4 regions of the Ectobacillus sp. OTK genome follow, and region 3 is predicted to be linked to each of the others. Evidence: riboswitches for the same ligand, from Rfam matches in the RefSeq annotation. Region 3 holds a riboswitch; each other region holds the start of a gene.
What was found. A riboswitch is a leader RNA that binds a small molecule or an ion and turns the genes downstream of it on or off. The one in region 3 is predicted to bind cyclic di-GMP.
Positions count from the first base shown of each region.

Region 1: another riboswitch for cyclic di-GMP. It lies ahead of AC6HZ4_RS26575 (YuzB family protein); the one in region 3 lies ahead of AC6HZ4_RS15815 (hypothetical protein).
Region 2: another riboswitch for cyclic di-GMP. It lies ahead of AC6HZ4_RS16905 (amidase); the one in region 3 lies ahead of AC6HZ4_RS15815 (hypothetical protein).
Region 4: another riboswitch for cyclic di-GMP. It lies ahead of AC6HZ4_RS25665 (hypothetical protein); the one in region 3 lies ahead of AC6HZ4_RS15815 (hypothetical protein).

Region 1 is NZ_AP048547.1:5,377,371-5,379,545, forward strand. It holds gene AC6HZ4_RS26570 (HD domain-containing protein) at 1-367, opposite strand, end outside; gene AC6HZ4_RS26575 (YuzB family protein) at 679-903, opposite strand; cyclic di-GMP riboswitch class I at 1,160-1,248, opposite strand; gene AC6HZ4_RS26580 (RsfA family transcriptional regulator) at 1,574-2,175, shown strand, end outside.
Region 2 is NZ_AP048547.1:3,398,807-3,400,981, reverse strand. It holds gene AC6HZ4_RS16915 (ATP-binding protein) at 1-248, shown strand, start outside; gene AC6HZ4_RS16910 (hypothetical protein) at 363-662, opposite strand; cyclic di-GMP riboswitch class I at 847-935, shown strand; gene AC6HZ4_RS16905 (amidase) at 983-1,852, shown strand; gene AC6HZ4_RS16900 (hypothetical protein) at 2,129-2,175, opposite strand, start outside.
Region 3 is NZ_AP048547.1:3,145,635-3,147,809, reverse strand. It holds gene AC6HZ4_RS15815 (hypothetical protein) at 1-712, opposite strand, end outside; cyclic di-GMP riboswitch class I at 729-814, opposite strand; gene AC6HZ4_RS15810 (hypothetical protein) at 812-1,018, shown strand; gene yppF (YppF family protein) at 1,563-1,787, opposite strand; gene dctA (C4-dicarboxylate transporter DctA) at 2,016-2,175, opposite strand, start outside.
Region 4 is NZ_AP048547.1:5,175,941-5,178,115, forward strand. It holds gene mgtE (magnesium transporter) at 1-6, shown strand, start outside; gene AC6HZ4_RS25665 (hypothetical protein) at 175-1,119, opposite strand; cyclic di-GMP riboswitch class I at 1,151-1,239, opposite strand; gene AC6HZ4_RS25670 (DMT family transporter) at 1,404-2,175, opposite strand, start outside.

The DNA.
Region 1 (2,175 bases), 2.2 Mb from region 3:
AATGCTCATGGTCAAGATGAAACACCTTTTCAAAGGAATGCGAAAATGGCCCGTGTCCAACATCATGTAAAAGTGCAGCGCATAGGCAAAGCAAACGATCTTCAGCGTTCCATGCCGGTCTTCCATCAAACACATTGTCAATCATCCGGCGAATGATTTCATATACACCAAGCGAGTGATTAAATCGGCTGTGCTCCGCCCCATGAAACGTAAAAAATGTTGTACCAAGCTGCCTTACACGGCGCAGCCTTTGGAACTCTGCTGTTCCGATCAAATCCCAAATGATTTGGTCATCCACGTGAACATATTTATGTACAGGATCCTTAAATACCTTTTTTTCATTCATTTTGCCATTGGGATATACCATTTAAGGTACCCCCTTTCTTTACTACTGTCATATATATTATACCGAAGGAATAACAGAATGAGAAAGACCTGCCTATGCATTTTTATTCAATCAGATACAAATAGTATATATAAAGTAAACATTAAGAAAAGCGGACACCGTCCGCCCTGCTCCCGAGGGAGACAGTCCTCTGCACATTGAGGCGCTTTTTGCCTCGGCGGGCAGAGTCCTTTCCCCGCAGCAAACAGGTCATGGGAGCTAGATAGTACCCCTAAAATTACACTTTCTTAACTTATGCAAAAAAGCACTTCCTCTACTGAGAAGTGCTTTCCTTATTTTCCTAGTTTATCCTCAATTTTCTTAATCAATTCAGTTTCATTTGGTGCCGAAACAGGGCGATTATTTACGAACGCAAATGATTTTTTGCGCCCTGGACCACAATACGACTGACAGCCAATTTTCACATCCGCATTCGGATCTACCTTCTTTAACCGCGGAAGTAATGTTTTTAAATTTGTGGCCTGACAATCATCGCACACCCGAAATTCATTTGCCATCCTGCACAATCCTTTCTCAACCTCAAACTTTTCGCATGTATTAGTATGCACCGCTGCATGATTTGCTAAAAGGTATTTTACCGTTCTTTTTGAAATGTTGCAAGCCATCCTGTATGATTCCTTCAGGACAAGGCTATGATCAAGAATAGCCATGTTTCTGCCGCATAACAAAGCAGGCAGCTATATACTGTGTCTGCCTGCTTTGCAATCTTATATTTATCCAAAATATACCATACATGGCATGAGTGTTAAAAAGCATGGCAGCTAGACAGCCATAGAAGAATCTCTTCCTTAGGCTCTAAGCTTTGCGTCCCTGCTTTTCAATCAGGTTTGCCTTTTTCATATCACGTGATATAAAAATGTAGTGGGGTATTCTCCAATAGAGAATGTTATGTAAGCATGGACATATTATAGCTTTTTTTATCAAGAAAGTATATACGCTTTTTCTCATTTACTGTGTATATTTTCTGATGCCAGCTGATCTGAAAAAACTAAACTGAAAGAGAAATAGCATTTTTCAAAAATGGTATTCATTTTTTACTAGGAAATCAAAGTTCTACATTTCAGGAAATAATCTACCATATTTTTGAAAGGTTTGTATAAAACCGTTCATTTCCGTCCATCCTAAAGATAGAAAAGCATTTTAAAAAGGGATTAAGGAGATGACTCTATGAAGATAAGACAAGATGCTTGGACAGAAGAAGATGATTTACTTTTAGCAGAAACAGTATTGCGCCATGTCCGTGAAGGAAGCACACAATTAAACGCATTTGAGGAAGTAGGAGATAAGCTAAATCGCACATCAGCGGCTTGTGGATTTCGCTGGAATGCGGTTGTGCGCTATAACTATGAAAAAGCTTTGCAGGTAGCGAAAAAGCACCGCAAGGAAAAGATGCGTGCAATTGGCGGAGATCACGCAAAGAAAAAGCTGCTGTATACACCCCCGACTCCTGTCGTGCGTACAGTTGATATGGAAGCAGGTGAAATCATAGAAAATACAGTTCTATTAGAAGAGAATTCCTTCACGATGACGGATACTACTGATCTCGATCCGAGAGGAACTAGTTCTCTTACAATGGCAGATGTCATCCGCTTCCTGCAGTCTTTAGGAAACTCAGACGTAAAGGTTACCGCATTGGAACGTGAAAATGAAAGACTAAAAAAAGAAATTGCTGAATATATGCATAAAAATGAAGAGCTAGCAGGCAAAATTGCGAAGCTAGAGCAAGAAGCAACAACGATTCAGGAAGATTACGAAACAATGATGAAGAT
Region 2 (2,175 bases), 250 kb from region 3:
ATGTCATCATTGAGATTGTTGATAATGGTGTGGGAATGGAAAAAGCGGAATTAGAAAGACTAGGGAACCCGTTTTATTCAACCAAAGAAAAAGGAACCGGTCTAGGATTAATGGTCAGTTATCGAATCATTGAAGCGATGGATGGAAAGATACAAGTTTTTAGCAGGAAGGGAAAAGGAACGAAATTTTCTATTATACTGCCTGCCATTAAGGAAAATGAGATTATTTTACAAAACAATTTGGTTTGAAGATTATTCTTTGTTTTCGACTGTTTTGACGGATACCACGCAAAAGGCAAAAACGCCTTGTGCGTGGGAGCACATTCTTCTTTAGGAGCAAGGGAGGCTGTGTCTGCTTTTTTATTAACGTGTATTCTGCTCTGACACGGAAATGGGAGAACCCGTAGAAGTATGTTGGTTGACCCATTCACGAGTTACATCAGAAACAGCCGGCCAGTTTGGAATCTGATTGCTATGTTGCTGAATCCAACTCATGCAAAACTGCGGGTCAATGTTATGCTGCTCGCATTGGGATAAGAAAGACTGAACGGTGGACTCGCTACAGTTCTCCCATGACCCGCAAGTTGTGCGCCAAATGTCCTCCATTGTATCCTGTATAGAAGGAGCAGCTGTAGAGTTCCTGAATTGGTTTTGATTTGGCATAGGAGTGCCTCCTTGTTATAAGATAGCATCGCCAGAGAAGATGCATACACAGTATGTCCAAAGAGCTCGAAATCATGCAAAGCTAACGTAGGTAAGACTAATCCGTATAACGAAATATTTTGTTTGGTTAAAAAAGTAAATGGACGGAAATTCTTAAGGTGCCGTATAATAAAGATATAAAATAGTATGAAAAAGGCAAACTTCACCGAAAGGGAAGGACGCAAAGCCGTGAGCCTAACCGCTGTGAAAGCGTATGGTCGTCAGGTTGCCAGGTTCTCGTTCTGTGAGTCTTGGCTGAGAGAATGGAGGACCTTTTGGTAATGAAAAAAATTATAATGTCAATAATTCTGTTTTTTGTACTTATGGCCGCTCCCGGCAATTTAAGCGCAGAAGCTTCTGCGTCAGATCGGGCAACATGGCTCTGGAATCCGTGGATGATAGTTAGTGATGAAGCCGGTACAATCGCTTTCCTTGAAAGCAAACAGGTAAATAAAGTATACATGCAGATTGACCGAGACATTCCTCTGAAGGTATATCGCAGCTTTATTGGAAAAGCCTTTGCAAAGGGAATACGCATTTATGCGTTAGATGGATCGGATGAATGGGTTGCGCCGAAAGGATATATGATCCAAAATCAAATGATGAACTGGCTTGGCAGATATCAAAGCGGCTCAACGTCTGCCCAAAAATTTGCGGGTGTTCATTTGGATGTTGAACCTTATTTATATAGTGGTTGGACAACGAATCAAGCCGATACAATCAAATCGTATCAATCTTTGTTAACGAAGGCGAAAAGCAGTGCGGCTGCTTTAAATCTTCCGCTTGAAGTGGACATGCCTTTTTGGTTTGATGGAATTCCCTATAAAAATACGTATGGAAAAGGGATGCTTGCTGAATGGGTCATCGCAAAAACAGACGGTGTGACGGTTATGGCATATCGTGATTCAGCACTAATGATTATTGATATCGTCAAAAATGAAATGGCACTTGCTAAAAAATATAGAAAATCGATTGTAGTTGGCATTGAAACCGGGAATACTGCTGAAGGTGATACAATTTCCTTTTTTGAAGAAGGCGAATCATACATGAATCGGGAACTCACAGCGGTGAAAAACTACTATGCGAGCAATTCTGCTTTAAAAGGTATAGCTGTCCATCATGTTGGCAGTTGGATGACGATGAAGCGGTAAAATAAAAATAGACTGAGATTAGTAGATTAGCAGTACAGACCAAATCTTGCGGTAGGTACTGCTATTTTTTACACTTTAAGAAAGTATAAATTTCCAGCTTGAAGCTCATTCGACGTAACAGGAAATTTTAGGAACAAAGTGTAAGTGCAACTACGCCTCTGTCTTCGCCCAAGGGCAGGGCTCGCCAATAGGCGAGTGTTCTTTATCAAAAGGCTCTGTTATCATTTGGTGTTGATTTTTAGCTAAGGTAAAAGACCGTTTAGTCTTTCTATAACTTTATTTTTCTATTGCTAATCTGAATACTAAAAGCGCAAGCACACCTG
Region 3 (2,175 bases):
GAGTAGACTCTTGTTGTTCAGGAGTAGACTCTTGTTGTTCAGGAGTAGACTCTTGTTGTTCAGGAGTAGACTCTTCTTGTTCTTGAGCAGCCTCCTCTTGTTCAGGAGTAGACTCTTGTTGTTCAGGAGTAGACTCTTGTTGTTCAGGAGTAGACTCTTCTTGTTCTTGAGCAGCCTCCTCTTGTTCAGGAGTAGACTCTTGTTGTTCAGGAGTAGACTCTTGTTGTTCAGGAGTAGCCTCTTGTTGTTCAGGAGTAGACTCTTCTTGTTCTTGAGCAGCCTCCTCTTGTTCAGGAGTAGCCTCTTGTTGTTCAGGAGTAGACTCTTGTTGTTCAGGAGTAGACTCTTGTTGTTCAGGAGTAGACTCTTGTTGTTCAGGAGTAGACTCTTGTTGTTCAGGAGTAGACTCTTCTTGTTCAGGAGTAGACTCTTCTTGTTCAGGAGTAGACTCTTGTTGTTCAGGAGTAGACTCTTGTTGTTCAGGAGTAGACTCTTCTTGTTCAGGAGTAGACTCTTCTTGTTCAGGAGCAGCCTCCTCTTGTTCAGGAGTAGACTCTTGTTGTTCAGGAGCAGCCTCCTCTTGTTCAGGAGTAGACTCTTGTTGTTCTTGAACAAACTCTTGTTGTTCTGAAGTAGATAATTCTTCAGCACCTACCACAGAAGTTCCAACAGACAGAGCAAGAAGTAAGGATGCAAATGTTGTTTTTTTCATACGATTTTGATCTCCTTTCGGTAGCTGGCTAGCATAGTCTTCAAGACCTTAGCTCCATAGCTTTGCGTCTCCTAAGTTTCCTCAGGGTTGCCTTTTCGTTTGGATATTGTAAATTTAGTATATATTAGTATATTTAGCGCAACAATAGTAACTAATTCCTATTTTTATATTGAGAAAAATAGGAATATTAATATTTCTGCTTATTTGGATGAAAATGATAAAAAAGTAGAAAAATGGCTAAAGGCTTCTCCAAAGAGAGAGAAAATATTAGTATCAATACTAACTTTAATTGAGTATATTAATTAATATATAGCAGTATTTATCATAAGAAGTTCCGACAAATACCTTAGACGTAAAGAGATATTGTTAAGGCAAAGGGAGGGGTGTTGCCGAAGGTTATTTGTCATCACATTTATTATCCCTTTATTTATGTTACGGTGCTTGAGATAAACAAAGAATGAAATAAAAGAGAAGTTTTATTGATAAAAAAATCCGACCTTATTGTTTGGTCGGATTTTTGCTTAATTTCTCTCACTTATTTTTATATCAAATACAGTTAAACAGCAATCTTTTTAATATGTTTGCAATTCGAACATCTGTGAATATGAATTTTTTTGTACTTAGTGTCGAGCGGGCCTTCAAATAGGTACATATGACCATTCTTAAAATAACATAGAATACTTTTAAACCATTTCATAACAGGATCACTCACTTTCATATATTTGGAGGTTTTAAACATTTATTTTCTGTTTTATGGAATTTCAATGAAATTTTAGGAATTAGTTCAAATAACTTGTGAAGTTTTCTTATATAAAAACTTGCTATTAAAGAAGCTAAAAAGATAAAGTTTTTATGATAAAGCCTTTCTACTGAATGTAAGAATGTTTTCAAGGATGAATGTTCTGGCTTTTTCTGCTCCACGTTTATTAAGTTCTCTAAACAAATTTTTATAATCAGCAGCGGACAATTCGCCGCAAGCGTAACTTTTTTTGAGGTAGTCTAGTAATTCATTTACATGTAATGGTACTCGTTTTTTTACTAGTATAAATTGATGTATGAAGTCTTGTAACAACACTGTAACTCAGCTCCTGGATAGCATGTTTGATATGCAGAATCATAACATGAAATCGGTTACAATTAATTATTTTGAAAATTCTAACTTAAGACACATTTCAACATTGTTCTCGGTTTATTTCAATAAGAAGGAGCAGGTTACTCCTTAAACCACAAAAGACCGATGAAAGCCAGGAAGCGGTCTTTCATCGGTTCATCACTTAGCTAGATGTTAATAATTATCTTTTCTTTAGGAGACATTTGAATCAGTTACATTAGAAGTATTGTTAAGTTTATACGTAATGCGGCCATCAAGGGCGTCTTTCGCACGGTTAATATCTAGTAGTCCTTCCCAGCGTGCAATGATGAACGAGGCAACAGCGTAACCGATAATGTTTACGGTTGTACGA
Region 4 (2,175 bases), 2.0 Mb from region 3:
ATGTAGGGATACCGTCACATGCCCATCAAATCAAGAAGATCATAGCAATTCCATATGAAAGATTAACACTATCTAAAACACTAAGAAGCATACATACCTATACTTAAAAAAAATTGCCCAAATAGACAAAAAAAAGAAGGAGACTTCCTCCTTCCTTCTTTTTCGGATAGAAAATTACTCTTCGTCTTCATCCTCGTCTTCTTGAGTTTCCTCTGCAGATTTATGCTCTGCTTCTAACTCTTGTCCACCTATAAATTCAACTTCAATTTTTAATTCTGCAAAATCCTCAGTACCAAGAACCTGCTTCACCTGGTCAACTAACTCCTCATCTGTCATATTTGGAGTTAAAGCCAATCGTTCAACGATCGTTCCAGAGTCCTTGATTCCAATTTCATCCTTGATTTTGGTTTCAGATCCTTCCCTTGAAATTTCATATTCCAATTCGAATTCACGATCAGCCGCATCGACTAGCTCTATTTCAAGCTCTTCTACTTCATTTTTATTGGAAACTCCATCACCGTCAGAATCTTCCTTATAATCTTGTAAACCATCATTATCACTATCGGAATCGTTCGGATTATAGCCTAGATCAAATTCAACAGAGTTTTCTAGTTTATCTGTATCTTTATCTTCTTCGCCATCAACTAGGCCGTCCTTATCTGAGTCACTATTAATAGGATCCGTTCCTACTACGAATTCCTCTTTTGTGTTTAACTCATCGGAGTCATTGTCTTCTTCTGCATCTTTAACCCCATCTTTATCGGTATCGGCTTTTAATGGGCTTAAATCCGCTTCGATTTCCTGCAGATTTGTTAATTGGTCCTTGTCATTATCCTCTTGTCCATCAGACAATTTGTCTTTATCTGTATTTTTTGATATTGGATTTAGGTTTAATTGATACTCCTCAAGATTATTTAATCCATCCTTATCGTTATCCTTTGCTGCAACATACTTTCCGTATCCTAAATGATATTTCTTTTGCCAATCGTCAGGAATCCCATTCTTATCTTTGTCGACCTTCGCGGCATTTTTTTGATCTTTCCCTTTGGCATCAGCAACACCTAGCCCTTGAGAAAATATCAATGACGCGGCTAATGCTCCTACAACTACCTTTTTCATGTACATTCACTCCTCTAATTTTTTTCCTGTGAACGGCAACTGGCTGGCTTGATAGCATTCGCTATTTTAGCCCCTAAAGTTTTGCGTCCCAAGCTTTCACAAGGTTTGCCCTTAATCTAATTATAGTAATTTACCGGGTTTTAGTATAGGGTAAAATATTACAATTAGTTGATATAATAGAGTTTGTTATCACCATGCAGGAGGCTGTCATCATATTAGATTGATCACAACAAGAAAACGGCAGGGAGAAGCCTCCCTGCCGTTACTCTATTTTGACGAAATACTCATATTCTATTAACTTGCCCTGCATGACTCTGTTTTGGTTCCCTTACCACCATTAAAACACCGCTAAGAATTAGGATAGACCCTATCCAAAACGTTCCGCCTATATTCTCTTCTAGAATAAGCCATCCGAGCAATGCTCCAACTAAGGGTTGAAAAAAGAAAAATAACCCGCCGCTTGATGCCTCAAGCAGCTGGAGCCCTCGATTCCAAAGCAGAAATCCGCCAGCCGTCGAAACAATACCCAAATACAAGACTCCGCCCCAAATAGCCGGATGAGCCAGCTGGTGGATAGGTATTTCGTGTAATCGCCCCAAAACAAAAGGAGTCAGCGACACTATGGCAACTAAGGCTGAATAGGCCGTCACCACAATTTGCGAGTAATGACCTGGAACACGTTTTACCAGGACAGACATAAGAGCCCATGTTAAAGCAGCAACAAGCAGCGAAATACCGCCAAGCTGGTTGGACATATCCGTATGACTATTCCCAACAATAAGCAATACCCCTGCTGTTGCTAAGCAAACAGACAATCCCTTTTTCATATTCAACTGCTCTTTTAATAGAAGACGGGCAAAAATAACCATAAATGCTGGTGTCGAGGAGGTGATAATTGCCCCCATTTGTGCCGAGGATAATTTGGTTCCGATTTCCTGAGTGACGATGGAAATCGTGTTGCCGATGAGTCCAATGGCTATGATTAATGGAAGGTCCCGTCTATGAATCCGCCATGATTGCCGCGTTAGCAAGCCGATAATGAAAAGTGCGATAATA